One region of the Streptomyces sp. NBC_00989 genome, then DNA from elsewhere that is predicted to be linked to it. Evidence: riboswitches for the same ligand, from Rfam matches in the RefSeq annotation. Region 1 holds a riboswitch; each other region holds the start of a gene.
The links. A riboswitch is a leader RNA that binds a small molecule or an ion and turns the genes downstream of it on or off. The one in region 1 is predicted to bind cyclic di-AMP.
Positions count from the first base shown of each region.

Region 2: another riboswitch for cyclic di-AMP. It lies ahead of OG714_RS22040 (transglycosylase SLT domain-containing protein); the one in region 1 lies ahead of OG714_RS09375 (peptidoglycan DD-metalloendopeptidase family protein).
Region 3: another riboswitch for cyclic di-AMP. It lies ahead of OG714_RS14755 (M23 family metallopeptidase); the one in region 1 lies ahead of OG714_RS09375 (peptidoglycan DD-metalloendopeptidase family protein).
Region 4: another riboswitch for cyclic di-AMP. It lies ahead of OG714_RS03715 (NlpC/P60 family protein); the one in region 1 lies ahead of OG714_RS09375 (peptidoglycan DD-metalloendopeptidase family protein).

Region 1 covers NZ_CP108728.1:2,152,139-2,159,465, reverse strand. Annotated here, with positions in the region: gene OG714_RS09385 (tyrosine-protein phosphatase) at 1-294, opposite strand, end outside; gene OG714_RS09380 (alpha-galactosidase) at 465-2,537, shown strand; cyclic di-AMP (ydaO/yuaA leader) riboswitch at 2,841-3,003, shown strand; gene OG714_RS09375 (peptidoglycan DD-metalloendopeptidase family protein) at 3,008-3,955, shown strand; gene OG714_RS09370 (SGNH/GDSL hydrolase family protein) at 4,197-4,982, shown strand; gene OG714_RS09365 (hypothetical protein) at 5,184-5,345, shown strand; gene OG714_RS09360 (TetR/AcrR family transcriptional regulator) at 5,365-5,979, opposite strand; gene OG714_RS09355 (Glu/Leu/Phe/Val dehydrogenase dimerization domain-containing protein) at 6,024-7,202, opposite strand.
Region 2 covers NZ_CP108728.1:5,045,161-5,052,487, forward strand. Annotated here, with positions in the region: gene OG714_RS22025 (polyprenyl synthetase family protein) at 1-764, opposite strand, end outside; gene OG714_RS22030 (peptide MFS transporter) at 973-2,475, shown strand; gene OG714_RS22035 (CocE/NonD family hydrolase) at 2,503-4,497, shown strand; cyclic di-AMP (ydaO/yuaA leader) riboswitch at 4,729-4,930, shown strand; gene OG714_RS22040 (transglycosylase SLT domain-containing protein) at 4,936-5,415, shown strand; gene OG714_RS22045 (HAD family hydrolase) at 5,549-6,355, opposite strand; gene OG714_RS22050 (LacI family DNA-binding transcriptional regulator) at 6,462-7,327, opposite strand, start outside.
Region 3 covers NZ_CP108728.1:3,439,171-3,446,497, reverse strand. Annotated here, with positions in the region: gene OG714_RS14765 (M16 family metallopeptidase) at 1-616, shown strand, start outside; gene OG714_RS14760 (M16 family metallopeptidase) at 613-2,001, shown strand; cyclic di-AMP (ydaO/yuaA leader) riboswitch at 2,217-2,376, shown strand; gene OG714_RS14755 (M23 family metallopeptidase) at 2,390-3,145, shown strand; gene OG714_RS14750 (GntR family transcriptional regulator) at 3,334-4,038, shown strand; gene OG714_RS14745 (HPr family phosphocarrier protein) at 4,201-4,482, opposite strand; gene OG714_RS14740 (GNAT family N-acetyltransferase) at 4,671-7,327, shown strand, end outside.
Region 4 covers NZ_CP108728.1:822,795-830,121, forward strand. Annotated here, with positions in the region: gene OG714_RS03710 (DUF1996 domain-containing protein) at 87-2,162, opposite strand; cyclic di-AMP (ydaO/yuaA leader) riboswitch at 2,498-2,671, shown strand; gene OG714_RS03715 (NlpC/P60 family protein) at 2,680-4,263, shown strand; gene OG714_RS03720 (hypothetical protein) at 4,467-4,925, shown strand; gene OG714_RS03725 (endonuclease/exonuclease/phosphatase family protein) at 4,927-5,814, opposite strand; gene OG714_RS03730 (GtrA family protein) at 5,954-6,487, shown strand; gene OG714_RS03735 (hypothetical protein) at 6,644-7,084, shown strand; gene gndA (NADP-dependent phosphogluconate dehydrogenase) at 7,229-7,327, shown strand, end outside.

The sequences.
Region 1 (7,327 bases):
CTCGGAGCCGTCCGCCGGGTCGGACAGCGGCAGATTCACGTTGCGCACGCCGGGCAGCTCGACGTCGGGACCCTCCAGCTTCTGGTCCGACGCGTTGCGGAAGTCGAAGATCGTGTGCAGGCCCAGCGAGTCGAGGAACGCGGCGTCCTCCTCGGTCGCGTGCGCGAGGTGGCCGCTGCGGAACAGCACCCCGTGCCGCACCCGCCGTCCGTCCGCCGTCGGAAGTCCGCCCACGTCCCGGAAATTGCGCACTCCGGACAACTCCGGCTCGGTCGACGGAATCTGCTGCGTCACGAGGACTCCTCCCACTCGGCCCGACGACGCGGCTCACCGGCGGGCACGTTCACGACGATACGACATGGGTTCGAGAGGCAATGAGTTGTCCACAGGCGTTGCCTCGCAGGCCTCCTGCCATTGATGATGTTGGCGCTTGAACGGACTTGTTCGAATCTGTGAGGAACCTGATGCTGGAGATCGCCGAGAACGGCCGTACGTGGGTGCTGTCGGGCCCCACGAGCAGCTACGCCGTCCATCTCACCGAGGACGACGAACTGCTCCACCTGCACTGGGGCCCCGCGATCGCACTCGCCGACGCCGAGGAACTCGCCGCCCGCCCGCTGCCCGGCGGCTCCTCCTTCGAGTCCCCGCTCGACGGCCGCGAGGAGTACCCCGTCGAGGGCGGCCCCCGCTTCGCACGCCCCGCGCTGTCCGTGCGCACGCCCGAGCGCCGCGGCACGGAATGGGCCTTCGAGCGGTACGACACCGAGGGCGACGAACTGCGGCTGCGCTTCCGGGACACCGGCCTCGCGATCACGCTGCACTACCGGATGCGCGGCGACGTCGTAGAGCGCTGGACCAGCCTCGACAACGACGGGGGCGAGGCCCTGGAGCTGCTGCGTGCCGACTCCGCCGTGTGGACGCTGCCCGAGCGCGAGGGGTGGCGGCTGTCGCAGTTGCACGGGCGGTGGGCCGCCGAGTCGCGGCTGGTGCGTTCCGACCTCACCTACGGTGAGAAGGTCATCGGCAGCCGGCGCGGCCACACCGGGCACCAGCACCTGCCCTGGGTCGCCCTCGACACCGACGCGACCGAGGAGCGCGGCGAGGTCTACGGCTGTGCCCTCGGCTGGTCGGGGTCCTGGCGGATCGCCGTGGCCCAACTCCCGGACGCGCGCGTGCAGATCGGCGGCGGCGCCGGGTACGACGACTCCGGGCTGCTGCTCCTCGCGCCGGGGGAGTCCTTCACGACCCCCGTCTTCGCTGGACTGTGGAGCGACGCCGGGTTCGGCGGCGCCAGCCGCACCTGGCACGCGTACCAGCGGACGTACGTCATCCCGGACGCGGACCAGGACCGGCCGGTGCTCTACAACTCCTGGGAGGCCACGCAGTTCGACATCTCCGAGGAGCAGCAGGAGACGCTCGCGCGGCGTGCGGCGGCGGTCGGGGTCGAGCTGTTCGTGGTCGACGACGGCTGGTTCGGGAAGCGCACCAGCGACCGTGCCGGGCTCGGTGACTGGACCCCCAACCCGGACCGCTTCCCCGCCGGCCTCAAGCCGCTCGCCGACCGTGTCCACGCGCTGGGCATGCAGTTCGGCATCTGGGTCGAGCCCGAGATGATCAACCCGGACAGCGACCTGTACCGCGCGCACCCCGACTGGGTGCAGTACCAAGAGGGGCGAAAGCGGACGGAGTTCCGCAATCAGCTCGTTCTGAACCTGGCCCGCGAGGATGTCCAGGAGTACCTCTGGGAGCAGCTCGACGGGCTGCTCTCCAGTGCCCCCATCGACTACGTGAAGTGGGACTTCAACCGCTGCTTCACGGATGCCGGGTGGCCGGGTGACGCCTATCCGCAGCGCCTCTGGGTCGACCATGTGCGCGCCCTGTATGCCCTGTTCGACCGGTTGCGGGCGGCCCACCCGGGCGTGGCCTTCGAGTCCTGCTCGGGCGGCGGCGGCCGGATCGACCTCGGCATCATGAGCCGCACGGACCAGGTGTGGACCTCGGACAACACCGACCCGCTCGACCGGCTCGCCATCCAGCACGGCTTCAGCCAGATCCACCCCGCGCGCGTGATGGCCGCGTGGGTCACCGACAGCCCGAACACCCAGCTCAACAACCGGGTCAGCAGCCTGCGTTTCCGGTTCGTGAGCGCCATGGCCGGAGTCCTCGGGGTGGGCGGCGACCTCTCGGAGTGGACCGAGGAGGAACTCGCCGAGGCCCGCCGATGGGTCGACCTCTACAAGGAGATCCGGCCGCTCGTCCAGCACGGCGACCTCCACCGGCTGCGCCCGCCGCGCGGCGGCCTGAGCGCCGTGCAGTACGTGCGCGGCGACGAGACCGTCGTCCTCGCCCTGCTCCAGGCGCAGCACTACGGTGAGCCGCTGCCTGCGCTCCGGCTGCGCGGACTCGACCCGACAGTGTCGTACGAATGCCTCGAAACGGGCGAAGTCCACCGGGGTGCCGTCCTGTTGCACCACGGGCTGCGGACGGGGCTGCAAGGTGACCTTGATGCGACGGTTCTCCGCCTGCGTCGCATCTGATCCCTCTGTCCTAATTGCAGCCTTCGTGCCAACTCGCTCTGGAATAAAGGAACCTGAGAGTTGCGTACGTGAGCAGCGTCATATTCGTGACCGTGCGTCGTTCGTCATGTGCACGTAATTGACGTGCTCTTACAGGGGAATTGAGGGGTTGAGTCCGGTGGGAATTCACGGAGGGTGACTGTGAATTCCCACAGGGAGTCGCAAGGAACGCAAATCCGTGGAACCTCCTGCTTGTCCCTTTGCGTCTTCCTCGCTTACGTTCGCCACCAATCCGGACGGACGCCCAATCCTGCCGCCGACCGGACTCCGCACACACCCACCCGTATGCGGCAGGAGCGGGGGACCCACAGGTAAGACGCCTGTTCCGGTCTCCGGAACGGGCTTGGGGTTTAGCCGCGACCAGCGCGCGGCCGGGCATCTCCAGCCCGCACCCGACAGCTCACCTCGCAGGCGCCGGAGAGGAATTCGTCATGCCCGCGAAGGGTAAGCACCGCCGCCCGAAGTCCCAGCGTCTCTCTCGCTCGATGGCCGTAGCCGGAACCGGCGGCGCCGCACTCGCCCTTCCGCTCATGGGGGCCACCGGCGCCCATGCCGCGACCACGACTTCCGCTCCGGAAAAGGCGGTTCAGTCCGTTCCGGCGACCGAGAAGACGGTCACGGAGCAGGCCGCCGCGAAGACCGTCTCGAAGGCCTCGGGCGTCAAGACGTATTCGGTGAAGGCCGGCGACTGGCTCGCGAAGATCGCCGAGCAGCAGGACGTCACCGGTGGCTGGAAGAAGATCTACCAGGACAACCGCGAGGTCATCGGCAGTGACCCGTCGCTGATCCACCCGGGCCTGAAGCTCTCCCTCGGCGAGAAGGCCACGACGGGCGGGACGAGCGGGACGGACACGACCAAGTCGTCCAACTCGTCCAAGTCGTCCGGCTCTTCGACTTCCTCGTCCTCTTCGTCTTCCTCCTCGAAGAGCACATCGGCCTCGCAGAGCGACGACAGCACCAGCACCTCCAGCGGCTACACCCTCCCCGTGACCGGTGCCACCATCGGCACCGGCTACCACGTCGCGGGCAGCATGTGGTCCAGCGGCTACCACACCGGCGTCGACTTCGTCGTCCCGACCGGCACCACCATCAAGGCCATAGCGGCGGGCACGGTCGTCTCGGCGGCCTACGACGGCGCGTACGGCAACGAGGTCGTCATCCGGCACGCGGACGGCGAGTACTCGCAGTACGCCCACATGTCGCAGCTGTCCGTCTCGGCCGGCCAGACCGTGACCGAGGGCCAGCAGATAGGCCTCTCCGGCGCGACCGGCAACGTGACCGGCCCGCACCTCCACTTCGAGATCAGGACCACGCCGTACTACGGCTCGGACGTGGACCCGGTCGCCTACCTCCGCTCGCACGGCGTCACCGTCGGCTGACACCAGGCCCCGACGCCTGCCTCGCGCCATCGAAGGCCGGACCCAGATCCTCGGGTCCGGCCTTCGGGCATAGCAGTTGGGGGGTCAACGCCCCTGATCAGAGGCTTATTCCGACTTTGGACAACACTTTACAAGTGGCTTATCTCACCGTCCGTCAACCCCTTATTACGATCGCGTAGGTCACACCCCAGGGTGAATTATGGTTGCCGTGGCTAACGATTCGAAGAGTGACAACAGATCAGTGATCGGGTCGTACGTGGCGCTGGGGGACAGCTTCACCGAGGGCGTCGGCGACCCAGGGCCCGACGGGGCGATGGTCGGCTGGGCCGACCGGTTCGCGGTACTGCTCGCGGACCGGCAACCCGAGGGCGACTTCGAGTACGCCAACCTCGCGGTACGCGGCAAGCTGCTCGACCAGATCGTGGCCGACCAGCTCACCCGGGCCAAGGAGATCGGCCCGGACCTGGTCTCCTTCTGCGCCGGCGGCAACGACATCATCCGTCCCGGCACCGACCCCGACGAGGTCGCCGAGCGCTTCGAACGCGCGGTCGCCGACCTCACCGGAGCCGTCGGCACCGTCATGGTGACGACCGGCTTCGACACCCGTAACGTGCCCGTCCTCAAGCATCTGCGCGGCAAGATCGCCACCTACAACGGACATGTGCGGGCCATCGCCGACCGGTACGGCTGCCCGGTGCTCGACCTCTGGTCCCTGAAGACGGTCCAGGACCGGCGGGCCTGGGACGGCGACCGGCTCCACCTCTCTCCCGAGGGGCACACGCGCGTGGCGCTCCGCGCCGGCCAGATCCTCGGCGTCGAGGTCCCGGCCGACCCGGACCAGCCCTGGCCTCCGCTGCCGCGGCGCGGCCCGCTCGACATCCGGCGCGACGACGTCCACTGGGCGCGCGAGTACCTGGTGCCGTGGATCGGACGCCGGCTCCGGGGCGAGTCCTCCGGGGACCATGTCGAGGCGAAGGGCGCATTGTCTCCGGACGACATCAAGATGCGGATCGAGCGGGTGGCCTGACGGGATGAACGCTTTACCGGACCACAGGGTGACGGGTGCGGCCGCCATGCCGGGGGGTGCTACGTCGTCGTACGTCCCGGCGCGGTCGGCCCGCCCTGCTCCACCGGTGAGGTGACCGCGCGGGAGTGGTGTACGCCGGTGGAAGGACCGGGGTGTTGGCATGCCCCGAACCGCCCCGGCTGCCGGAAGGATCCCGTCCGTATGCCCGTACTCGTCTCCATGCCCACACCCACCCGTGGACCCGCTGGATCCGCACGCGCACGCGTGGCCGTGCCGTTGCCGCGCGCCCAGGACAGTGTGCTCGTCGCGCCGGGCGGGATCCGTGCCACGGTCACGGTCACCGCGGTCCACGAACTGAACTGAGTGTCTACGGAGAGACGGTTCAGGGGGCAATCAACGCGGCCCGGTCGAGGCCCAGTTCGCGGGCGAGCGCCTCGTCGACCCACTCCAGGGCCCGCGCCCGCGACACCGCGCCCGCGTACGCCGTCATCTGTACGGCGAGGCCGTCCAGGAGGGCCGTGAGGCGCAGGGCCGTGGTGGCCGGGTCCGGGCAGTGGAACTCGCCCGCGGTCACTCCCTCGGCGACGACCTCCGCGAGTGCCTGCTTCCACTGCCGGTCGAGATCGCGCGTGACCTCCAGGAGGGCGGGTTCGCGCAGCGCCGCCGCCCAGCCCTCGATCCACAGCCGCCAGCCCTTGGCCTGCCCGGTCGGCGCGTACCAGCGCACCGCCGTCCGCAGCCTACGGAGTGCGGTCGTACGGCGGCCGAGCAGCTTGCGCAGATGCGCGAGGTCGTCCTCGGCGGCGAAGGTGAACGCGGCGGCGACCAGCTTCTCCTTGGTCGAGAAGTGATAGAGCACCAGCGCGTTGCTCACCCCGAGCGCCGAGGCGACGTCGGCGATCCTGACCGCCGCCACACCCCGCGCCTCGATCTGCTCGACGGCGGCCCGCAGCAACTCCGCCCGCCGCTCCGTCACGCTCAACCGCACTCTCGCCACGCGGTCACCCTAATCCGTCGCCCACAGGGGTGTTGTCCCGTACGTCACCGGTACCAGCCGAACCGTTCCGCGATGACCGGCAGCCGGTCCGCGACGATGGCGTGCGCGGCGGCGCGCGGTGTCGTGCCGTCGGCCTCCGCGCGGGCCAGCATCAGGTCGATCAGGGCGCGCATCGAACGCCGGGTGTGCGCGAACGCCTCGTCCGCGTCGGCGCCGATGTCGCCGAACAGCGTCCACCACCACCAGGCGTTCGTCCCGGAGTTCACGACCACGTCCGGCAGCACGGTGACCCCGCGCGCGGAGAGCAGTTCCTCCGCCTCAGGCAGCACGGGCATGTTGGCCGCCTCGACGATCCAACGGGCCGTGATCCCTTGCTGGTTCGAGGTGTCGATCGCGTACGACACCGCCGCCGGAACCAGCACCTCCGCCTCGACGGACAGCCAGTCCTCGCCGGGGAGTTCGAGGTCGCCGTGGCGCAGCGCGGAGCGGTCCACGGTGCCGTAGGTGTCCCGGGCCGCGAGCAGCGCGTCCACGTCGAGCCCGGCCGGGTTCGCGATCGTGCCCTTGATGTCGGCGACGGCGACGATCGCCAGCCCCGCGCGCGTGAGGAACCGTGCCGTGGCCCCGCCCATCGTCCCCAGGCCCTGCACGGCGACCCGCGTCCCCGCGTACGGCACGCCCGCCCGGTCCAGCGCCGCGAGCACCGACTCGGCGACCCCGCAGCCGCCGACCAGCTCGTCCAGACCGATGCCGTCCACCTCGACCGCGAAGGCGTCCGCCAGCCGCCGCCGCGCCTCCGTCTCGTCGTCGAGGAGCGGATACACGGCCTGGATCGACGACACGAGCCCCGCCTCCGCGGCGGCCCGGTCGACCAGGTCCTGGCTGAGTCCGAGGTCCTCACCCGTCGTCCAGAAGCTCTCGATGTACGGCCGCATGGCGCGCAGATAGCGCACGAGGAGGCCGTACGACACCGGGTCCTGGGGGTCGCAGTCGATACCGCCCTTGGCGCCGCCCAGGGGGACGTAGCGGCCCTCCGGGTCGTAGTGCAGCGCCTCTTTCATGGTCATGCCCCGGGCGAGCCCGGCCACCTCGTCGAGCGTGCAGCCCGGCCGCATCCGCAGTCCGCCGCTGGACACCCCGCGCACCAGCCGGTCGACGACCAGGAAACCCTGGCGACCGGTGACGTGGTCGGTCCAGGTGAGCGACATCAAGGGGGCGGTCATGGGGCTCCTCGGGGCGCCGCCCGGCAGGGCGAACACGGGTGGGACGAGTGCGGAAGCGCGTACCGGACGGCAGGTGACGAACGGCGGTTACTGAACGGCGAGTCAGTATCGGAAGCGGTACGGCG
Region 2 (7,327 bases), 2.9 Mb from region 1:
CGCTCCCGGAGCCGCAGCACCGGCAGCGTGGGGATGCCCTCGCGCAGGTCCGTGCCCGGGGTCTTGCCGGACTCGTGTCCGTCGGAGGCGATGTCCAGGACGTCGTCGGCGAGCTGGAAGGCGACGCCGAGCCGCTCGCCGTACTGGGTGAGGACGTCCACGACCGTGTCGTCGCAGCCGGCCATCATCGAGCCGAAGCGGCACGCGACGGCGACCAGGGAGCCGGTCTTGCCGCCGAGCACGTCGAGGTAGTGCTCGACCGGGTCGCGCCCGTCGGACGGACCGGCGGTCTCCAGGATCTGACCGGTGACCAGCCGTTCGAACGCCTCGGCCTGCACCCGCACCGCCTCGGGGCCGAGGTCGGCCAGGGTGTGCGACGCGCGCGCGAAGAGGAAGTCGCCGGTGAGGACCGCGACCGAGTTGCCCCAGCGGGTGTTGGCGCTCTCCACGCCGCGCCGCACGGTCGCCTCGTCCATGACGTCGTCGTGGTACAGCGTGGCGAGGTGGGTCAGCTCGACGACGACCGCCGAGGGCACGACACCCGGCGCGTAGGGGTCGCCGAACTGCGCGGCGAGCATCACGAGGAGCGGCCTGAACCGCTTCCCGCCCGCGCGCACGAGGTGCTGGGCGGCCTCCGTGATGAAGGGGACCTCGCTCTTGGTGGCTTCGAGCAGACCCTCCTCGACTGCCGCCAATCCGGCCTGGACATCGGCTTCCAGAGCCTGGTCCCGCACGCTCAGCCCGAACGGCCCGACGACGGTCACGAGGGGTCTCCTGTCTGCTGGTGTCCCTGGGCGGTCACACGGTTTGTCGATAGGTCGCTGGCATCACTCAAGTCAGCGTATCCGGTCAGCTTTCGATCACCCATGCCGCCCACCCCGTCCAGCAGGGGCGGTATCGGATCACGACCGGTATGTTTTCGATCACCTGATAAGAACGGATATTTATCGACTTACGCGGAAGTAGTGGATCGTGTCCCGAACCGCACTGGAAGCCGAACCCGACGACCAACCGCCCCCCGAGGACGACCACGCCTTCTTCGGCCAGCCCAAGGGGCTGCTCACGCTCTCCGGGCTTGAGGTCTGGGAGCGTTTCTCGTTCCTCGGCATGCAGGCCATCCTCGTCCTCTACTTCGCGGATACCGTCGCGCACGGCGGCATGGGCATGTCGTCCGGAACGGCCGCGTCCGTGTCGGCAGCCTACGGAACGCTGGTCTATCTCGTCTCGGTCGCGGGCGGCTGGCTCGCCGACCGCATCCTCGGCTCGTACCGCGCGGTGCTGTGGGGCGGCGTCCTGATCGCCTGCGGGCACTACGCGATGGCGGTCCCCACCGCCACGATGACCTGGGTGGGCCTCGGCCTGATCAGCGCCGGCACCGGCCTGCTCAAGCCCAACGTGGCCACCATGGTCGGCAAGCTCTACCGCACCGACGACGAGCGCCGGGACGCCGGTTTCGCGCTCTATTACATGGCGATCAACATCGGCGCCTTCGCGGGCCCGCTGATCACCGGCTGGCTCGGCGACCACGAGGGCTGGCACTGGGGCTTCTCGGCGGCCGCGGTCGGCATGACCTTCGGGCTCATCCAGTACGTCGCCGGGCGCCGTCACCTGGCCGGTCGCAGGAACACCGCGGAGTTCGCACTGGCTCCGGACGCGCTGCGCCGCGCGGTGCGCCTCATCGTCGTAGGGATCCTGGTCGCCGCCGTGCTCGCGACCGGACTGGCACTCGCCGGCTGGCTCACGATGGGCCGCTTCGTCGACCTGCTCACGGTCATCTCCGTGATCGCGCCGGTCGTGTACTTCGCGGTGATGTTCATGAGCCCGCGCGTGAGCCCCGAGGAACGCGGCCGACTGCGCCCGTACATCGTGCTGTTCCTGGCCTCGACGGTCTTCAACTTCATTCTCTTCCAGGCCTATTCGACGATGATGCTGCTGGCCGCGTCGAACGCCGAGACGACGATCCTCGGCTTCGACTTCCCCGCGAGCTGGTACGCGTCCGCGCTCGGCGCCTTCGAGGTCGGGCTCGCGCCCGTGGTCGCCGCGCTCTGGGTCCGCATGGGCCGCCGCCAGCCGCACGCCTCCAACAAGATCGCGATCGGCGTCGTACTGGGCGGCCTGTCGTTCCTGCTGATGGTCCTGCCGACCAGCGGGCACAGCGGCGACGCCTACCGCATGTCGGCCTGGTGGATCGTCGGTTCGTACTTCCTGCTCGGCCTCGGCGACATCCTCCTGGAGACCTCCGGCATGTCGGCCACCACGAAGCTCGCCCCGGCCGCCTTCTCCAGCCAGACCATGTCCCTCTGGTTCCTGTCCCTCGCCCTCGCGAACGGCATCCAGGCCCAGACGGTGAAGCTCTACGACGACGTCTCCAAACCGGCCTACTTCGGCGTCAACGGCGCGATCGCGGTGGCCGCGGGCCTCGCGGTGATGGCCGCCGCGCCATGGCTGCGCCGCACGATGCACCCGGTCCACTGAAGCCAACGGAGCCCCAGGGGTCACGTCATGCACATCCGAACCTCCTTCCCCTACGAGACGGCCCACGAGGACCTCCGTATCCCGCTGCCCGACGGAACACGCCTCTACGCGCGCGTGTGGCGCCCGGTGACGGACGAACCCGTCCCGGCGCTCCTCGAGTACCTCCCGTACCGCCTGACCGACTGGACGGCGCCCCGCGACGCCCAGCGCCACCCCTGGTACGCGGGCCACGGCTACGCCTCCGTCCGGGTCGACGTGCGCGGGCACGGCAACAGCGAGGGCGCGCCCGGCGACGAGTACGACGCGCAGGAACTCGCCGACGGCGTCGAGGTGGTCAACTGGCTTGCCGCGCAGCCCTGGTGCACCGGCAAGGTCGGGATGTTCGGCATCTCCTGGGGCGGCTTCAACTCCCTCCAGATCGCGGCCCTCGCGCCCGAGCCGCTCAAGGCGATCGTCACGGTCTGCTCGACGGACGACCGCTACGACAACGACGTGCACTACATGGGAGGTTCCGCCCTCGCGGTCGACCTGCACGCCTGGGCGGCCACCATGCTCGCCTTCGTCGCCCGCCCGCCCGACCCCGAGTACGCGGGCCTCGTCTGGCGCGACCTGTGGCTCAAGCGCCTGGAACGGATCGACCCGTTCATCCACACCTGGCTCGCCCACCAGATCCGCGACGACTACTGGAAGCACGGCAGCGTCTGCGAGGACTACGGCGCGATCGACGCGGCCGTCCTCGCGGTGGGCGGCTGGCACGACCCGTACCGCGACACGGTGCTGCGGCTCGCCGAACACCTCCCGCCGGACCGCGTACGCGGCCTGATCGGCCCCTGGTCGCACCAGTACCCGGACCGCGGCCTGCCGCCGGGCCCCGCGATCGGCTTCCTCCAGGAGACCCTCCGCTGGTGGGACCACTGGCTGAAGGGCGAGGACACCGGCGTCATGGCCGACCCGCTCCTACGGGCCTACGTCAGCGACTCGCACCCTCCGGCCACGGTCTACGACACCCTGCCGGGCCGTTGGGTCGGCGAGCCCGCGTGGCCCTCGCCGCACGTGAAGACGACGACGTACGGCCTCCGGGGCGCCCCCGTGATCGTCGGCTCCCCCATGCACACGGGCGTGGACGCGGGCCGTTTCTTCCCCTTCGGGAACGACGCCGACCTGCCGCCGGACCAGCGGGACGAGGACGCGCGGTCGGCGTGCTTCGAGTTCGAGGTGCCGGCCGAGACATGGGTGCTGGGGCGGCCGAGGGTGCGGCTGCGGCTGACCTGCGCGGTGCCGCGCGGGCAGGTGATCGCCCGGCTGTGCGATGTCGCCCCGGACGGCGCCTCGACCCTGGTCACCCGAGGGGTGCTGAACCTGTCGGCGCGGCACGGGCGGGACCGGGCGGTGCCGTGGACGCCGGGCACCACCGAGGACGTGACCTTCGAGCTGAACGGCATCGGGCACGCGTTCCCGCCCGGGCACCGCATCCGGCTCGCGGTGTCGTCGGCGTACTGGCCGTGGATCTGGCCGCAGCCGGAGTCGGCGGCGGGGTTCACGCTGGACCCGGAGGGGAGCGCGCTCGAACTCCCGGTGCGGGAGCAGGAGTTGACCTCCGGTATTCGTTTCGACGAACCCGAGGAGGCCGAGCCGCTCGGGGTCAACTACCCGGCCACGCTGGACGAACCGCGCCCCGAGCGGCTGGTCGTACGGGATGTCGCGAAGGGCGAGTGGCGGCTGGAGGTGGACCCCCGGTACGGCGGCACGCGCGTGTACCCGGACGGTCTCGAGTTCACCGAGGACGCGCTGGAGACGTACACGATCGACGAGTCGGATCCGCTGTCGGCCCGTGCGCGGTCCGACTGGTCGATCCGGTTGCACCGGCCGGAGCTGGGGTGGGACACGACCGTGCGGACGCGCTCCGAGATTACTTGCGACGAAACGGACTTTATTACCTCCAATGAGGTCATCTGCACCGAGGGCGACGAGGTGATCTTTCACCGGACATGGGAGAAAAGGATTCCGAGAACTGCCAGTTGAGGTTGAATGCCCGATTTGCCGTTCTTAATCCTCCCGTGAGTTGGGTCACGCGTTTCTGTGCGTGACCTGTGTCCTGGTCTGCCCGCGTTTTCCCTTACGGCATTTGACAGTTGACCCTTGGCTCGCGCAAAGGATCAAGTGCCCCATACGCCTCAGACCAAGGTCAATAGGGGTTAGGTGTGATTCCGCCACTTGTTCCGGACATGTGCTCTCGCATACGTTCCCGGCCTGTCGAGCGGAACGCCGAATCCTGCCGCCGCCCGGCATCCCAGTCACGAACTTCTCGCACGGCAGGAGCGGGGGAACCAGGTAAGTCGCCGGACCGGTCGTCGCGACCGGAACGGCTTGGGGTTAAGTCACGTCCGCGAGGGCGTGGCCGGGCACCTCCCAGCCCGAACCCGACAGCTCACCTCGCAGGCGACGGAGAGGAACCTCGTCATGCCTGCAACCGCTCAGTCCCGCCGCGCCCGCCTCGTCCGCCGCCTCGTCGTCGCCGGCACGGGTACCGCGATACTCGCCCTGCCGATCGTCGGTGCGACCACCGCGTCCGCGGCCACCACGTCGACCACCGCCGCCTCGACCACGCTCGCCGGGTACCCCAACACCCTTGACGGGTGGATCCGGGAGTCGCTCGCGATCATGGCGCAGAAGGGGATTCCGGGGACGTACAACGGGATCTACCGCAACGTGATCCGTGAGTCCTCCGGCAACCAGTACGCGATCAACAACTGGGACTCCAACGCGGCGGCCGGTACGCCGTCGAAGGGGCTGCTCCAGGTGATCGACCCGACGTTCAACGCGTATCACGTGGCCGGGACTTCGTTTGACCCGTACGACCCGGTTGCGAACATCACGGCTGCTTGCAACTACGCGGCGGCGGTGTACGGGTCGATCGACAACGTTTACGGGGCTTACTAGAAACTGTTGGATCAGCCACGACGGGTTGTTTGTTGGCTCTCGCACCGTCGTGGCTGATCGCGCCCGCGCGGCGGAGCCGCAAATAGACACAGCCCCGCGCCCCTGAATGCGCCCCTTCGGGGCCATTCATAGCTCAGCTGAAGAGTCTTTCAAGTACCAGCGCGATTCCGTCGTCCTCGTTCGAGGACGTCACCTCGTCCGCCACCGCCTTGAGTTCGGGATGAGCGTTGGCCATCGCCACTCCATGCGCTGCCCAGTCGAACATCGGGATGTCGTTCGGCATGTCGCCGAAGGCGATGGTGTCGGACGGGGTCAGGCCCAAGTGGCGGGCGGCCAGGGCCAGGCCCGTCGCCTTGGTGATGCCGAGTGGCTGGAGTTCGACGGTGCCGGGGCCCGACATGGTGACCGAGGCCAGGGAACCGACCACCGAACGCGCCGTGGACGCCAACTCGTCGTCCGCCAGGGCGGGGTGACGGAGCAGCACCTTGCTGATGGGTTCGCACCAGAGGTCGTCGCGTCGGCCCACCCGTACCGCGGGGAGCGTGGGGTGCGGCATCAGGTAGCCGGGCTCGATCAGGGTGAGGCCGTCCACGCCGTCCTGGTCGACCGCCGCGTACACCTGACCCACCTCCGCCTCGATCTTGCCGAGCGCGGTCTCCGCCAACTCCCGGTCCAGGGTGACCGACCAGAGCAGACGGTCCGCGCCGGCGTCGTACAACTGCGCGCCCTGTCCGCACACCGCGAGCCCCCTGCTGCCGAGGTCGTCGAGGAGCGGTCGCACCCTCGGGGCGGGCCTGCCGGTGACGACGAGGTGCCGGGCACCCGCCGCCGCCACCCGCCGCAGTGCGGCGAGGGACCGGTCGGAGAGTGTGTCGTCGCCGCGCAGCAGCGTCCCGTCCAGGTCGGTGGCGATCAGTGCATATGCGAGGGGTGCGGCCATGATCAGAGAATACGGATGGAACGCCCCACCGACTCGACACGAACCGGACGGCTCCTGCCTTCACATCCGTTGACCCGTGTTCCGGTTGGTTTGACATTTACGACCGTTATGCCGACTCCCGTACCACCAGTTCCGTAGGCAGAATCACGCCCGCCGTGTCCTCGCCGGCGATCTGGGCCAGCAGCATCCTCACCATTTCGGCGCTGATGCGGTCGTAGGGCTGGCGCATGGTCGTGAGGGCCGGGGTGATGGAGGTGGCCGCCGCCGAGTCGTCGAAGCCTCCGACAGCGATGTCATCCGGGACCGAACGGCCTGATTGCTGAAGGGTGTTGACGACTCCCAGGGCCATCAGGTCCGAGGCCACGAAGACCGCGTCTATGTCGGGGGCCTGGGTGAGGAGTCTGCGGGCCGCTTCCTCGCCGCCCGTGCGGCGGTAGTCGCCCTCCACGACGAGGTTCGGGTCGTGGGGCAGGCCTGCCTCCGTGAGGACGTCCCGGTAACCCGCCAGCCGGTCGGGGCCGCCCGGTGCGTCGAGCGGGCCGGTGACCATGGCGATGCGGCGGCGGCCCGCGGCGATGAGGTGGCGGACCATCTCCTGGGCGCCGTCGCGGTCGGCGGCGGCGACGTAGCTGTACTTGGAGGCGGTGCCGAGCGGCTTGCCGCAGGCCACCAACGGGATGCCCGCGTCGCGGAGTTCGGCCGCCACCGGGTCGCCGCTGTGGTTGGAGACGAGGAGGACACCGTCCACGTGGCCCGAGGTGATGTACCGGGTCAGGCGGCGGCGCTCGTCCTTCGACGAGGCCAGCATCAGCAGCAGCGGGATGTCGTGGCGGGCCAGGTGTTCGGTGCAACCCCGCAGCAGGACATTGAAGTTGGGGTCCTCGAAGAACTTCTCCTGCGGCTCGGTGAGGAGGAACGCCACCGAGTCCGACCGTCCGGTGCTCAGGGAACGGGCGTGCCGGTTGACGACGT
Region 3 (7,327 bases), 1.3 Mb from region 1:
CGGGCAACTGCGCGAGGTCGTCGAGGAAGAGGTCCCGGCCCGCGCCCTGATGTGCGCCTACCGCCTGCCGAACGACGGCACGCGCGCGTCCGACGCGGCCGACCTCGCCCTCACCATCCTCGGCGGCGGCGAGTCCTCGCTCCTCTACAACCGCCTCGTACGGCGCGACCGTACGGCGGTCGCGGCCGGCTTCGGTCTGCTGCGGCTGGCCGGTGCGCCCTCCCTGGGGTGGCTGGACGTCAAGACGTCCGGGGACGTCGAGGTGCCGGTCATCGAGGCCGCCATCGACGAGGAGCTCGCCCGGTTCGCCGAGGAGGGCCCCACGGCCGAGGAAATGGAGCGCGCCCAGGCCCAGTTGGAGCGCGAGTGGCTGGACCGGCTCGGCACGGTCGCGGGCCGCGCCGACGAACTGTGCCGGTACGCCGTCCTGTTCGGTGACCCGCAGCTCGCCCTGACCGCCGTACAGCGCGTCCTGGACGTGACGGCGGAGGAGGTGCAGGAGGTCGCGAAGGCCCGCCTGCGCCCCGACAACCGCGCGGTGCTCGTGTACGAGCCCATCGCGGCCGAGGATGACGAAGCAGAGGCCGGCGACGAGAACGAGGAGGCGGCCAAGTGACCGAGCTCGCCACGATGGAATTCCACCCGCAGCCCCAGGCCGGCGAGGCCAGGCCGTGGGCCTTCCCCGCCCCGGAGCGCGGGACGCTCGGCAACGGCCTGACCGTGCTGCGCTGTCACCGCCCCGGCCAGCAGGTCGTCGCCGTCGAGGTGCTCCTTGACGCGCCCCTGGAGGCCGAACCGGCCGGCCTGGACGGTGTCGCCACGATCACCGCGCGGGCCTTCTCCGAGGGCACCGACAAGCACTCCGCCGAGGAGTTCGCCGCCGAGCTGGAGCGCTCCGGCGCCACCCTCGACGCGCACGCCGACCACCCCGGGCTGCGCCTGAGCCTGGAGGTCCCGGCCTCGCGCCTGGCCAAGGGCCTCGGTCTGCTGTCGGACGCGCTGAGGGCGCCCGCCTTCGCGGACAGCGAGGTCGAGCGGCTGGTCCGCAACCGCCTCGACGAGATCCCGCACGAGACGGCCAACCCGTCCCGCCGCGCGGCCAAGGAGCTCTCCAAGGAGCTGTTCCCGGCGACCTCGCGCATGTCGCGCCCGCGCCAGGGCACCGAGGAGACGGTCCAGAAGATCGACTCCGGGGCCGTACGCGCCTTCTACGAGCGGCACGTCCGTCCCGCGACGGCCACCGCCGTGGTCGTCGGCGACCTCACCGGCATCGACCTGGACGCGCTCCTCGCCGACACCCTGGGTTCGTGGACGGGCTCCACCGCGCAGTCGCGTCCCGTGCCGCCGGTGACCGCCGACGACACCGGGCGGGTCGTGATCGTGCACCGTCCCGGCGCAGTCCAGACGCAGCTGCTCATCGGCCGCGTCGGCGCCGACCGGCACGACCGCGTGTGGCCCGCCCAGGTGCTCGGCACGTACTGCCTCGGCGGCACCCTCACCTCCCGCCTGGACCGCGTCCTGCGCGAGGAGAAGGGCTACACCTACGGTGTGCGGGCGTTCGGCCAGGTGCTGCGTTCGGCACCCGACGGCACGGGTGCCTCGATGCTCGCCATCAGCGGCTCCGTGGACACCCCGAACACCGGTCCCGCGCTGGACGACCTGTGGACGGTGCTGCGCAAGCTCGCCGAGGGCGGACTCACCGACGCCGAGCGGGACATCGCCGTGCAGAACCTCGTCGGGGTGGCGCCGCTCAAGTACGAGACCGCCGCGGCCGTGGCCAGCACGCTGGCCGACCAGGTCGAGCAGCACCTGCCCGACGACTACCAGGCGACGCTGTACCAGCAGCTCGCCGCGACCGGCACCGTGGAGGCCACCGCGGCGGTCGTGAACGCCTTCCCGGTGGACCGTCTGGTGACGATCCTGGTCGGCGACGCGGAGCAGATCAAGGAGCCCGTCGAGGCTCTCGGTATCGGCGAAGTGACCGTCGTCCCGGCCGAGTAGACGACAAGCAGGGAGCCGATCGGCGGCACGCGCGTGTGGGGGCCCTGGTGACTGAAGAGTCATCAGGGCCCCCCTAATGTCCGAATTGGGGGAGAGGTTGCCTGTCTGCCCTGTGGCATGTGCAACAAAACCCGTGATCCGTTTGGGGATTGAAAGTGGCCCCCCTTAGCGTCGGTCCGGCTGTCCGTCAGGCACCGCGCCGCACTCGTGGCACCGGACAGTCATCGCCGAGTCCCCGTACGGCGCGAGCCAGGGGAGCCGGGGACCCATGTCCCTGGGGTGAATCGGACGCCCGCGCGCACAGCGAGGGGGTCCGTAGGAGACCTTCCTGCTCCGAACCCGTCAGCTAACCCGGTAGGCGAGAAGGAAGGAAAGGACCAGCCACTCCATGGCGTTCACCCGCGCCACCGGGAAGCACCGTCGCCCGAGCCGGACCCACCGCACCACCGTTCGTGTCGCGAGTGTCGCGGCCCTCACCACCACCGGCGTCGTCGGCACCCTCGCGAGCGCCCCGGCGTTCGCCGCGGAGCCCGCCCCCGAACAGACCGGTCTCACCCCCGTCGTCGCCATGGGCGACTCCGTGGCCGAGAAGATCGACGCCCAGGCCGTCGCCCAGCAGCAGGCCGCCGCTGAAACGCTGGCCAAGGAGACCGCCCGGGCCAAGGCCGCCGCGCAGGCCAAGGCGGAGCGCGAGGCCGAGGTACGCGCCGCCCGCGCCGCCGAGCGCAAGAGGCTCAACACCTTCGTCGCACCGGTCACCGGCTCGTACGTCTCCACCGGCTACAAGACCGGCGGTTCCCTCTGGTCCTCCGGTGCCCACACCGGCATCGACTTCCACGCCTCGACCGGCACCTCCGTGCACGCGGTCGGCTCCGGCACCGTCGTCGAGGCCGGCTGGGGAGGCTCGTACGGCAATCAGGTCGTGATCAAGATGGCCGACGGCATGTACACCATGTACGGCCACCTGTCGTCCATCGGTGTCTCCGTCGGCCAGACGGTCACCCCGGGCGAGCAGATCGGCCTCTCCGGGGCGACCGGCAACGTCACCGGACCGCACCTCCACTTCGAGGCCCGCACGACCGCCGAGTACGGCTCCGACGTAGACCCCGTCGCCTACCTCCGCAAGCACGGCGTGAACGTCTGACGACACAGCGCCGCACTTCCCGAAGCCCTGGCCCGCCCGGCCGGGGCTTTCGGCGTTTCCGGAGCCCTCCTGTCCAAAAAATATCCATGGATTCCGGCCCGCCATCGGAAATTCCCGCTCATTGCAATAGAGTCACGGAACACACGTCAATCGTCGACGTTTCACGGGGATTAAGGCGGAGGTCGGACATGCGTATTCCGGCGCACTCGGTATGCACGGCGATCCGGGACGACATCGTCGCCGGTGTCTACGAGCGCGGCAGCCGGCTCACGGAGGAACTCCTCGCGCGCCGGTACGGGGTCTCGCGCGTCCCCGTCCGGGAGGCCCTGCGCACGCTGGAGGCCGAGGGGTTCGTGGTGACCCGGCGGCACGCGGGCGCGTGCGTCGCGGAACCGACCGAGCAGGAGGCGGCCGACCTGCTGGAGATGCGGATGCTGCTGGAGCCGCTCGGCGCCTCGCGGGCCGCCCAGCGGCGCACCGAGGCCCACCTCAAGGTGCTGCGCGGCCTCGTCAGGCTGGGCCAGGAGCGCGCCAGGAGGGGCAACAGCGAGGATCTGCGCTCCCTGGGCAGCTGGTTCCACGAGACGCTGGCACAGGCCTCCGGGAGCCCAGCGCTGACCTCGATGCTGACCCAGCTGCGGCACAAGATCGCCTGGATGTACGCGGTGGACGCCCCGGCCAACCCCGTGGAGTCCTGGGCCGAGCACGGGGCCATCGTGGACGCCGTGGCGCGCGGTGACGGCGAGCGTGCGCGAGCGATCACCGCCCTGCACACCGAGCGCGCGGGCACCGCGCACCGGCTGCGCTTTCCCGGCGGGGCGAACGGCACGAACGGCGCGGACCGTGTGAGGACTTCGCAACCTCCCGTAAACATGTCGGGCCTGCGGCATTAACACGGGCGCCGTATACAAAGAGAAGTAATTCGCGGGGGATTATTCATGCTGCCCGTGAGTGGAAATTGCGAAGGGCTCGCCCGGTAATTCGGACGAGCCCTTCGAGGTTGTGGTGCATCGTTTTTGGACGAAAAGCACCGCAACCATCAATTGCGGGGTGCCTCAGACGGTCTCGGGGAGTTCTTCGAGACCCTCCGCGACCAGCTTCGCCAGTCGGTCGAGGGCCGCGTCCGCGCCCTCGGCGTCGGACGCGAGGACGATCTCCTCGCCGCCCTGGGCGCCCAGGCCCAGGACCGCGAGCATGGAGGCCGCGTTGACGGGGTTGCCGTCGGCCTTGGCGATCGTCACGGGGATACCCGCGGCCGTGGTGGCCCGGACGAAGATGGAGGCGGGGCGGGCGTGAAGGCCCTCCGCCCAGCCGACGTTGACGCGGCGCTCAGCCATGTGATGCTGCCCTTCAGAGTCTCAGGGTTGTCTAGACCAGTTTCCCACACGTGAAGCGACCCCGGACCGGTCCGGTGAACCGTCCGGAGCGAGTCGTCGGACCGCGGCCTCGGCCCGACCTCTCCTTGCTGCTTTCTCCCACAGACTGCCTCGCGCCGTTGTCGGACGCGAGCCGTACGCTGGGGCCCATGCAGACCTCGTCGGACCGGCACGAGTACCCCGCCCACTGGGAAGCCGACGTGGTGCTGCGCGACGGGGGTACCGCGCGCGTCAGGCCCATCACCGTCGACGACGCCGAGCGCCTGGTCAGCTTCTACGAGCAGGTCTCCGACGAGTCGAAGTACTACCGCTTCTTCGCGCCGTATCCTCGCCTGTCCGCCAAGGATGTCCACCGCTTCACGCACCACGACTTTGTGGACCGGGTGGGACTCGCGGCCACCGTAGGCGGCGAGTTCATCGCCACCGTACGCTATGACCGCATTAGTGCCGACGGGCGTGCCGCCTCCGCCCCGGCCGACGAGGCCGAGGTCGCCTTCCTGGTGCAGGACGCGCACCAGGGGAGGGGCGTCGCCTCCGCCCTCCTGGAGCACATCGCCGCCGTCGCCCGCGAGCGCGGCATCCGCCGCTTCGCCGCCGAGGTGCTGCCCGCCAACAACAAGATGATCAAGGTGTTCACAGACGCCGGCTACACCCAGAAGCGCAGCTTCGAGGACGGCGTCGTACGCCTGGAGTTTGACCTCGAACCCACCGACCGGTCCCTCGCCGTGCAGCGCGCGCGGGAGCAGCGGGCCGAAGCGCGGTCCGTACGACGGCTGTTGGTGCCCGGCTCGGTCGCCGTCGTCGGTGTCGGCCGCACGCCCGGAGGGGTGGGCCGCAGCGTTCTCGACAACATCAGGGACGCCGGGTTCACCGGCGGCCTGTACGCCGTGAACAAGGCATTCCCCGAGGAGCAGAAGGACCTCGACGGGGTGCCGGCGTACCGCTCGGTGCGCGACATTGAAGGCCCCGTGGACCTCGCGGTCGTCGCCGTCCCCGTCGAGCACGTCCCCGAAGTCGTCACCGAGTGCGGCGAACACGGGGTGCAGGGGCTCGTCGTCGTCACCGCCGGGTACGCCGAGAGCGGCCCCGAGGGACGCGAGCGCCAGCGCGAACTCGTGCGCCACGCGCGCACGTACGGCATGCGCATCATCGGGCCGAACGCCTTCGGGATCATCAACACCGCCGCCGACGTACGGCTCAACGCGTCCCTCGCGCCCGAGATGCCGCGCCCCGGACGCATCGGACTGTTCGCGCAGTCCGGCGCCATCGGCATCGCCCTGCTCTCCCGGCTGCACCGGCGCGGCGGCGGGGTCACCGGAGTCACCGGCGTCTCCACGTTCGTGTCGTCCGGCAACCGCGCGGACGTGTCCGGAAACGACGTCCTTCAGTACTGGTACGACGATCCCGACACCGACGTGGCCCTCATGTACCTGGAGTCCATCGGCAACCCCCGCAAGTTCACCCGCCTCGCCCGGCGCACCGCGGCGGCGAAACCCCTGGTCGTGGTCCAGGGCGCCGGATCCGCCCCCCAGGGACACGCGGTACGGGCGACGCGCCTGCCGCACGCGACCGTGTCCGCGCTGCTGTGCCAGGCCGGAGTCATCCGCGTCGAGACGATCACCGAACTCGTCGACACGGGACTGCTGCTCGCGCGCCAGCCGCTGCCCGGCGGTCCGCGCGTGGCGATCGTCGGGAACTCCGAGTCGCTCGGGCTGCTGACCTACGACGCCTGCCTCTCCGAGGGGTTGCGGCCGCTCGCTCCGCTGGACCTGACCACGGCGGCGACGGCGGTGGACTTCCATCGGGCGCTGTCGGGGGCGTTGGCCGACGACTCGTGCGACGCGGTGGTCGTGACCGCGATACCCGCGGTGGGGGAGGGGCCGGCCGAGGACGCGGCGTTGGCGGAGGCGTTGCGGTCCGCCGCGGCGGCTGTTCCCGGGAAGCCGGTGCTGGTGGTGCACGTCGAACTCGGCGGGCTGGCCGAAGCGTTGTCCGCCGCGATGAGCACAGCGCCACAGGTCGCCTCCAAGGCGCCCGGTGCCGAGGGGACCGCCGACCGGTCCCGCCCCGCGGAGGGACCACCCCGACGGAGCGCCACGGAACCGGAGCAGGCCGCCACCGCGATGCCCGCCCCCGAAGGCGGCGGCCTCATCCCCGCCTTCCCCGCCGCCGAGCGCGCCGTCCGCGCCCTCGCCGAAGCCGTGAAGTACGCGCAGTGGCGACGCGAGGCCACCGACCCCGGCCGGGTGCCCGAGTTCGAGGACATCGACGAGAAGGGGTCCGCCGCACTCATCGGCGGGCTCCTCGCGCGCGGGCAGGGCCTCACCCTAGGCGTCGACGAGACGTGCGAACTGCTCGGCAAATACGGCATCGACGTCCACCGCGCGCTGCCCGCACCCACCCCCGACGCCGCCGCCGAGGCCGCCCGCACCCTCGGCTACCCGGTCGCCCTCAAGGCCACCGCCCCGCACCTGCGCCACCGCGCGGACCTGGGCGGCGTACGACTGGATCTCGCGGACGAGGACCAACTGCGGCGGGCGTACGCAGAGTTGGGCGAGTTGTTCGGGAAGCCGGAGGAACTGCGGCCGGTGGTGCAGCGGATGGCGCCGCGCGGGGTCGACACCGTCGTACGGGCCGTCATCGACCCGGCGGCGGGGGCCGTGCTGTCGTTCGGGCTCGCCGGAGCCGCCTCGCAGCTGCTCGGGGACACCGCGCACCGGCTGATTCCGGTCACGGACCGGGAGGCCGGCTCGCTGATCCGGTCGATCCGGACGGCGCCGCTCCTGTTCGGCTGGCGTGGCTCCAC
Region 4 (7,327 bases), 1.3 Mb from region 1:
CGCGCCGAACGTGTGACGGCCCGGCCACCCCCAAGTCGGGGCGGCCGGGCCGTCGTTGTCACAGACTCGCGCGGACGTGCGTTGCGTCAGCGTGTACTGCGCTTACCTCGGTAGAGCACCACGAATCCGGCGACGAGGAGCAACGCGCCGGCCACCGCGGGCCACAGATTCGCGCCGGTCTCCGCCAGCCCGCCCTCTGCCTGCGGTTGGTTCGGGCCTACGGCGGCGTAGCTCTCCCCGCCCGAGGACGAGTCGGGCGGTGTCGCCACGGGGCTGCCGACCTGGCCGCCGGAGCCGTTGTCCGAACTCCCCTGCGTCTCGGTCGGCTTGGACCCCTCGGTCTTCGTGTCGGCCTTGGGGACCGAGACGGCGGTCGTCAGGTCACCGGGGTCGGTGGTCTGGGTGTCGGTGGGCTCGGAGGCATTGGTCCCGGTGTCCGGGGCGCTCGTCGCGGGATCAGCGGTGGGCTGGTCACCATTGCCGCCGTTACCGCCGTTGCCGCCGTTCCCCTCGTTGCCACCGTTCCCGGCGGGCTCGTCGGACGCGGTGGCCGTGGGCGCCGCCGTAGCGGTGTCGGTGGCCGACGGGGACTCCTGCGGCTCACCGGAACCCCCACCGTTCCCGGAGCCGCCACCCGAACCCGAACCGGAGCCGTCACCGGAACCGGAGCCGTCGCCCGAGCCCCCGGGGTCGTTGTCCGTCCCGGCGCCGCACCTCTTGTCGTCGTTGATGCAGTTGACCATGTCCTTCATCAGGCCCTCGTCGAAGACGTTGATGAAGTCGCCGTGGTCGGTGACGGGCTTGTGCTGCTGCTCGGGGAAGGAGTCCACCGCGAACAGCGGGGTCGTCTTGCCGCCGTCCTGGAGGCTCGGCGCGTCGACGTCGTAGACGATCCGCTGCACCAGCTGCGGAATGGCCTCGAAGCCCGCGGGGCAGGTGCCGTCGGCGGCCTCGAAGGCCACGTGGGTGCGGTGGTTGGCGCTGTCGATGTTGCGGCCGTCCCAGCAGCTCTGGAACTTGAAGGTGCGCACCACGTCGCTGCCCGAGGGGCACAGCGGGTACTTGTCCTTGAGCTGCCGGTCCTCGAACCCGGTGCAGCTCCAGGAGGCGTTGGCGTTGGCCGGGCCGTTCACGAAGGCCTTGGCGTCGCCGGTGATGATGCGCAGGAGGCGCGGCATCGCGACGACCTTGCTCTTCGGGTTTCCGACGAACGTCAGCGTGGCCGCCTTCGCGGTGACGATCTGACCGGAGTTGCCCTCGGTGCCGCCGCCGGGCTTGTCGGCGTCCTGCTCCTGCTTGCCGTTCTGGAGGCGCAACACGGGCCAGTAGTAAGTGGACTTGTCGCCCGGGTTCTCGCAGCTCGTGTCGGCCTTCGCGAGATCGTCGTCGCTGGCGAAGGCGTTGTTCGACTGGTTGCCGATGTAGTCGTGGAAGTGGTGGGCGCCGTTGGTGACTCCGGGCGCGACGATCACGTTGTCGGAGTTGAACAGGCCGTTCTCGTTCACGCCACACGCGGTGACGAACGTGCCGCGGGAGGCGTCGGCCTGGTCCTGCGGAGTGTTCACGTTGGGCTGTACGGAGGTGATGTCCGCGTAGTCCGAGGCGACGGGCCCGTTGGTGGACTGCTGGTTGCCCTGCTGGTCCTGCCCGTCGCCCTGCTGCTGGTCCTGGCCGCCCTGGTCGTCGCCGCCGCCGTCCTGGCCGCCGCTCTGATCGCCGTTCTGGTCACCGTTCGTGGGGGCGATCAGGGTGCAGCCGGCGAGTGCGTCGAGGCCCTCCGGGCGGTCCCCGACACGCGCGATGGCGTCGTCGATCCGTCCGATGGTCGCGGCGCGCTTCTCCTTCAACGGATTCATGATCGCGTTGTCGGCGAAGGAGGCGTCCTGGCGTATGGACTCCGTCGAGTCCTTCAGTTTCTGGTAGGCCTCGGTTATCTGCTGGTCCAGAAGCGCGAGTTGGGTGTCGACGTCGGTCTTCGCCTCGTCGGGGACCGTCGTCAACTGGGTGCCGATGTCCGGGCAGTCGATCGTGGCGCCGTCCGATGCCGCATCCGGAGAGCCTTGCTGGGCAGAATCACCGCCCCAACCACCTTCGGACGCCGACGCGTAGACGTTCGCCGCCACCAGTCCTCCGCCGCCCAGCATCAGGGCGACTGCTGCCATCGTCGCGCGTCGTGCGCCTGTGGGGCGTCTGCGCGTGTTGCGTGCCAAGGAAGTTGCTCCTACGCGTATCGGTCGGCCCGGATCGTCCCGGCATGGAAATCCCCCGTCCCAATACGGAGCCGGACCCCGGTGTGTTCAACCGTCCCAAAAATTCATAGCGACCTCATATGGATCACCCGGCCCGATGGGCCTCATGAGCCCGGGTCACGTTCAGGAGAGGTAAAGGTCACAAAAACGTATCGGACATATCGCGCTTCAACCTTCACACGAGGCACACACGTTGGCTAAGTTGACGCTCAGACCGTACGACCTACTCCGGCGATCAGCGCCGGGCCGCACGGTTTGCGCCGAGTCCGGTGTGTCGCTCGCGACAGCCGGAGCCGAGGACCCAACCGACTTGGGGTGAATCGGCCCAACTGCCCGTTTGGGCAAGGGTCGTAGGGCAATCCTTCCGTGATCGGCCGCCCGAACCCGACAGCTAACTCGGTAGGCGCGTTACGGAAGGAGCACGTCTGCCATGCCGGCAGAACGAAGTACGCGCACCGGAGGCAGTGGCCCCACCGTGGACGACCGACCCAGCCGTGACGAAGTTCAGCGGCGGATCAACTCCCTTTACGACAGGGCCGAGACGGCCACCGGAAACTACAACGCCACACGCAAGATGTCCGGCGGCCCGCGCAAGCGCGTCGAGCCCCGTCCCAGCGCGTCGCGTCCTTCCGACCCCGCCCAAGACGCAGTCACCCGGCAGTTGTTCGACCGCGCTCGCGCCCAACTGGGCCCGACCGTGCCGGCGAAGCTGCCGCCCGGCAGGACTCCCGCCCGCTCGGCGGCACCCCGGCCCGAGCGGTCCGAGCGACGCCCCGAGCCCGAGGGCGGCGGCCGCGCACTCGAGGCGCAGCCCAGCCGAGCCGTGGCCGAACTGACCGCTGGGACCGGCGCACCAGAGTTCGCCGCCCCGCAACTCACCGCGCCTGTCGCGGAGTTGACGGCCGGACCCATCGCCGCACTGCCGCCCGCCGCACCCCAGTTGCCTCAGATGCAGCAGCTGGCTCAGATGCCCCAGCCGACCGTCATCGACCTGCCGCCCGTGCCCGCCATCGAAGTGCCGCCCACGCCCGCCGTACAGCCGCAGCAGTTCGCCGTCGCGGCCGCCCCGGCGCCGGTCTTCGACCCGCTGACCGCGGACCTGGAGCTGCTCCCGTACATCGCCGGACCGCGCACCGAACCCGCTCAGGCGAGTGCCCCCTGGCCGACGCCGGAGACGGCCTGGTCCGCCCCGGAAGCGGCCTGGTCCACCGGGCAGATGCCCATGGTCACCGAGCAGCAGCCGGCCTGGGCCACCGGTCAGATACCTGTAGTTGCCGAACAGCAGCCCGCCTGGTCCACCGGCCAGATGCCCGTGATGACCGAACAGCAGCCGTCTTGGTCAACCGGACAGATGCCCGTGGTCACCGAACAGCAGGCCTGGTCCACCGGGCAGATACCGATGGTGCCCCAGCAGCCCGCCGGCCAGCCCACCTGGTACACCACACCGGAACCGGACTGGCGCCCGCCGCAGCAGGAGTGGCAGCCGACCGCCCCCGCCGCCGAGGTCTCCTTCGCCGCGGCCCCGGCCGTCGCCCCCGAACTCACGCTGCCCACGGCTCCGACGATGGCCCCGGAAATCATCCTCCCGCCGGCCCCGACCATGAGCCCGGCACCCACCGCGGCCGCACCCGCCGCACTTCAGGACCCCACCGCGCAGAGCAAGACCAGCACGGCGCTCGCCTTCGCCCGCGCACAGATCGGCAGGCCGTGCCTGTGGGGCGCGGCGGGACCGGACGCGTACGACTGCTCCAGCCTCACCCAGGCCGCCTGGAAGGCGGCGGGAGTCCTCCTCCCGCGCACCACCCAGGAACAGTCCGGCGCCGGCGCCCTCGTCCCGCTCACGGACATCCGCCCCGGCGACCTGATCTTCTTCTACGACAGCATCGACCACGTCGGCCTCTACACCGGCAACGGCCTGATGATCCACGCGCCGAGCCCGGGTACGCCGATACGCGAGGAGTCGATCTTCTACGCCGGTGCCGCCGCGATCCGGGGCGCCGTACGGCCCGCCTGATCCGATCGGGGCCGGGCATTTCCCGGCCCTGACCGCACACCCCGCGACACTCCCGGCCAAGCGCCTCATTGATCCGTACGAGTGGTGCATCCTGGGACACGGTCGTAGCGTCGTCAGAGACACGACGACCGTGCCCCGGCAGGCGGGCCCACCGCCGGTGCGGGTGCGGGGCGACGAGGACGAACAGACGGCCGGGAGCGGACATGTACAAACACACCATGGTCGGAATCGTCACGCTCTGTGCCGCGGCCCTGATCGGGCCGACCGTCGGCACCTCGTCGGCGGCCCCGGCCACGGTCCCGGTGACCGCCCACCGACAGCTCCAGGACCCCGTGCTCGTCGACTGCCTGTGGCACCCCGAGGTGCGCCCCACCGACTTCATGCTCGCCTGCGGCGACGGCAACAGCCGCCTCACGTCGCTGCGTTGGACGTCCTGGAACGCCAACTCCGCGACGGCCACGGGCATCAACGTGGTGAATGACTGCAAGCCCTATTGCGCGGTGGGCAAGTTCCACTCGTTCCCGGTGACCGTCCGCCTCGACTCCGCGCAGACCTGGAAGCGGCATCCGCAGGTGCGGCAGTACGGCGAGATCACTCTGACGTACCCCGGCGCGAGGCCGGACAAGTTCCAGCACACCGTGACCTACCCGCTGTGGAACTGACTCAGAGCGACAACTCCGCCACCAGCGGCCGGTGATCCGAGATCTCCGTCCTCGGCACGCACACCTCCCCTACGGCGCCCTCCCCTAGCCCCGTCGTCATGATGTGGTCGAGCTGGACGAGCGGCCGGTGTGACGGAAAGGTCGCCGGCCGGGCCGAACTCCGCCAGCCACGCGGCGCGGTCGCGTTCAGGGTGAGGCGGGGAAGGGCTCCGAAGAGGTTGAAGTCGCCCATCAGCACCTGGGGTTGGGGCAGCTCGGCGATCCAGCGGCGCACGGTGCGCAGTTGCCCGATGTTCCACCCCGGCACGAACGAGAGATGGACGGCCACGACGGTGAACGGGCCGCGCGGTCCTTCCAGTACGGCGGCCAGGACGGCCCGGGGCTGATCCCGGGCCAGCACCGGAACCGCCCGCCCGGCCACCCGCAGCGGCATGCCGAAGGGCGCCGCCGGCAGCCGTAGGGCCCGCCACTCGTGGACCGGAAGCCGGGACAGCAACGCCAGTCCGTGCGAAGGGACTTCGGGCTGCTGGACGGTGGGGCCGTAGACGCGCATCCCGGGTTCGGTCGGGTCCTGGACCCAGCCCCGGCCCGGCACAGAACGGCAGTGCAGCGCCGTCGCGTAGCGCCAGTCACGGGCGCCCATCGCGTCGGCGGCGACGGCTGCCTGATCGACACCGCCCGACCGTTCCTGGAGGCAGTCGATCTCCTGGAGTGCCAGCACGTCGGCGTCCAGGCCCGCGACGGCTTCGGCGAGGGGAGCCGCGGGATCGCCGGGGGCACCGCGGGTCGGGCGGCCGTCCGGCTGGATCCGCCGGCCGTGCAGCACGTTGAACGTCGCGCATCTCACCAGTAACTCACCCATGATCAGGCCGCATTGTACGTAGGTCACCTGTGGGTGAGCTCCCCCGGTTCCCCCGCCGCGAAAATATACTTGCGTAACTCAATCAATCCGCTATAGTTGAGTAAGTCAAGCAAACTTACGCGGTCGCATCACAGAGGCGCAGCGTACGGAGCGGATGGAGACCGCCATGGACGACGCGCCCCGGACCCCGGCCGCTCCCGGTCCGCTCGCCTCCTTCGCCCGGTTCGTGGCGCTGGGCGGCGGTGTCGGGCTCCTCTCCAGCGGCGCCGTCGCGCTGCTGGCCGAGCAGCTGCCCTGGGCGCTGGCGAACGCGCTGATCACCGTCGTCTCCACCCTCCTGTGCACGGAACTCCACGCCCGTTTCACCTTCGGCTCGGGCCGGCACGCTGGATGGCGCCAGCACTGGCAGTCGGCGGGCTCGGCCGCGGCTGCCTACGTGGTGACCTGCGCCGCGATGTTCGTCCTGCACCTGGTGCAGTCGTCGCCCGGGGCGCTGACCGAGCAGATCATCTACCTCGGTGCTTCGGGGCTCGCCGGACTCGCCCGGTTCCTTCTGCTGCGCCTGTACGTCTTCGCCACCGGTCGTGGCCGGGCGGCCCCGACCGGCTCGTGGCAACTCCAGCGCCCTCAGGGCATGTTGAAGGCTCCGGCTACCGTAGGCACCTTGCATCAGCGACAGTTCGTTCTCGCCTCCAACTGAGTTCTCCCGGTGATCAGTTACGCTGACCGTTTCCAATTCACAGGCGGCGGGGGCATGTTCACCAAGCGATTGATTGCGGGCGCACTGACAGCACTTCTGATCGGAGCGCTCAGCGCATGCGGCGGCGGAAGCGGGAGCGACGACAGTTCGCGTGCCGTGTCCGGTGTCGGTCAGAGCGGTTCGAGCACCGCGCAGGAGGCCCGGCCGACCCCCGACACCGTGACCGGGCTCCGCGACTCGGTCCGTCACCTCGCCAGGCAGACGACGAAGGGGACCCGGCCGCACACCGTCACCAAGTGCTCGTCCGCCACCAAGAAGGTCCGGCACACGTCCAGTTCGGGCACGGGCTCCAAGAAGAAGACCCGCACCTGGTCCACCACCGAGCAGTACCGGAAGTGCTCGAAGGTACGCAGCGGCACCGAGACGTACACCCGGATCGTCCGCGCGGAACGGTGGTGCGTGAGTCTGGACGACGTCGGCGGCAACACCGCAAAGGACGACGTCTGGTACCAGGTCACGCGCGCCGCCTACGACGAGGCACGCATCGCGGACGAGCACGCGCGCGTGGAGTTCACTCCGACCGGTTCGGGCTGCTGAGAGCCCGGTCCGACGACGCGACCCCGGAACGAATTACGAATCGGGGTCCCGTTCTTCGAGTCATTTCGCGATCACAGACGTACCTGCGGTCATGGGCGCCCAGCGCCGACCCGCCACGTCACCGACTCGGAGAACAGGCACCCCATGAACGCATCCGCACCGCACAACCCCGCCGCCGACGGAACCGCCCAGATCGGCGTCACCGGCCTCGGCGTGATGGGCCGCAACCTCGCACGCAACTTC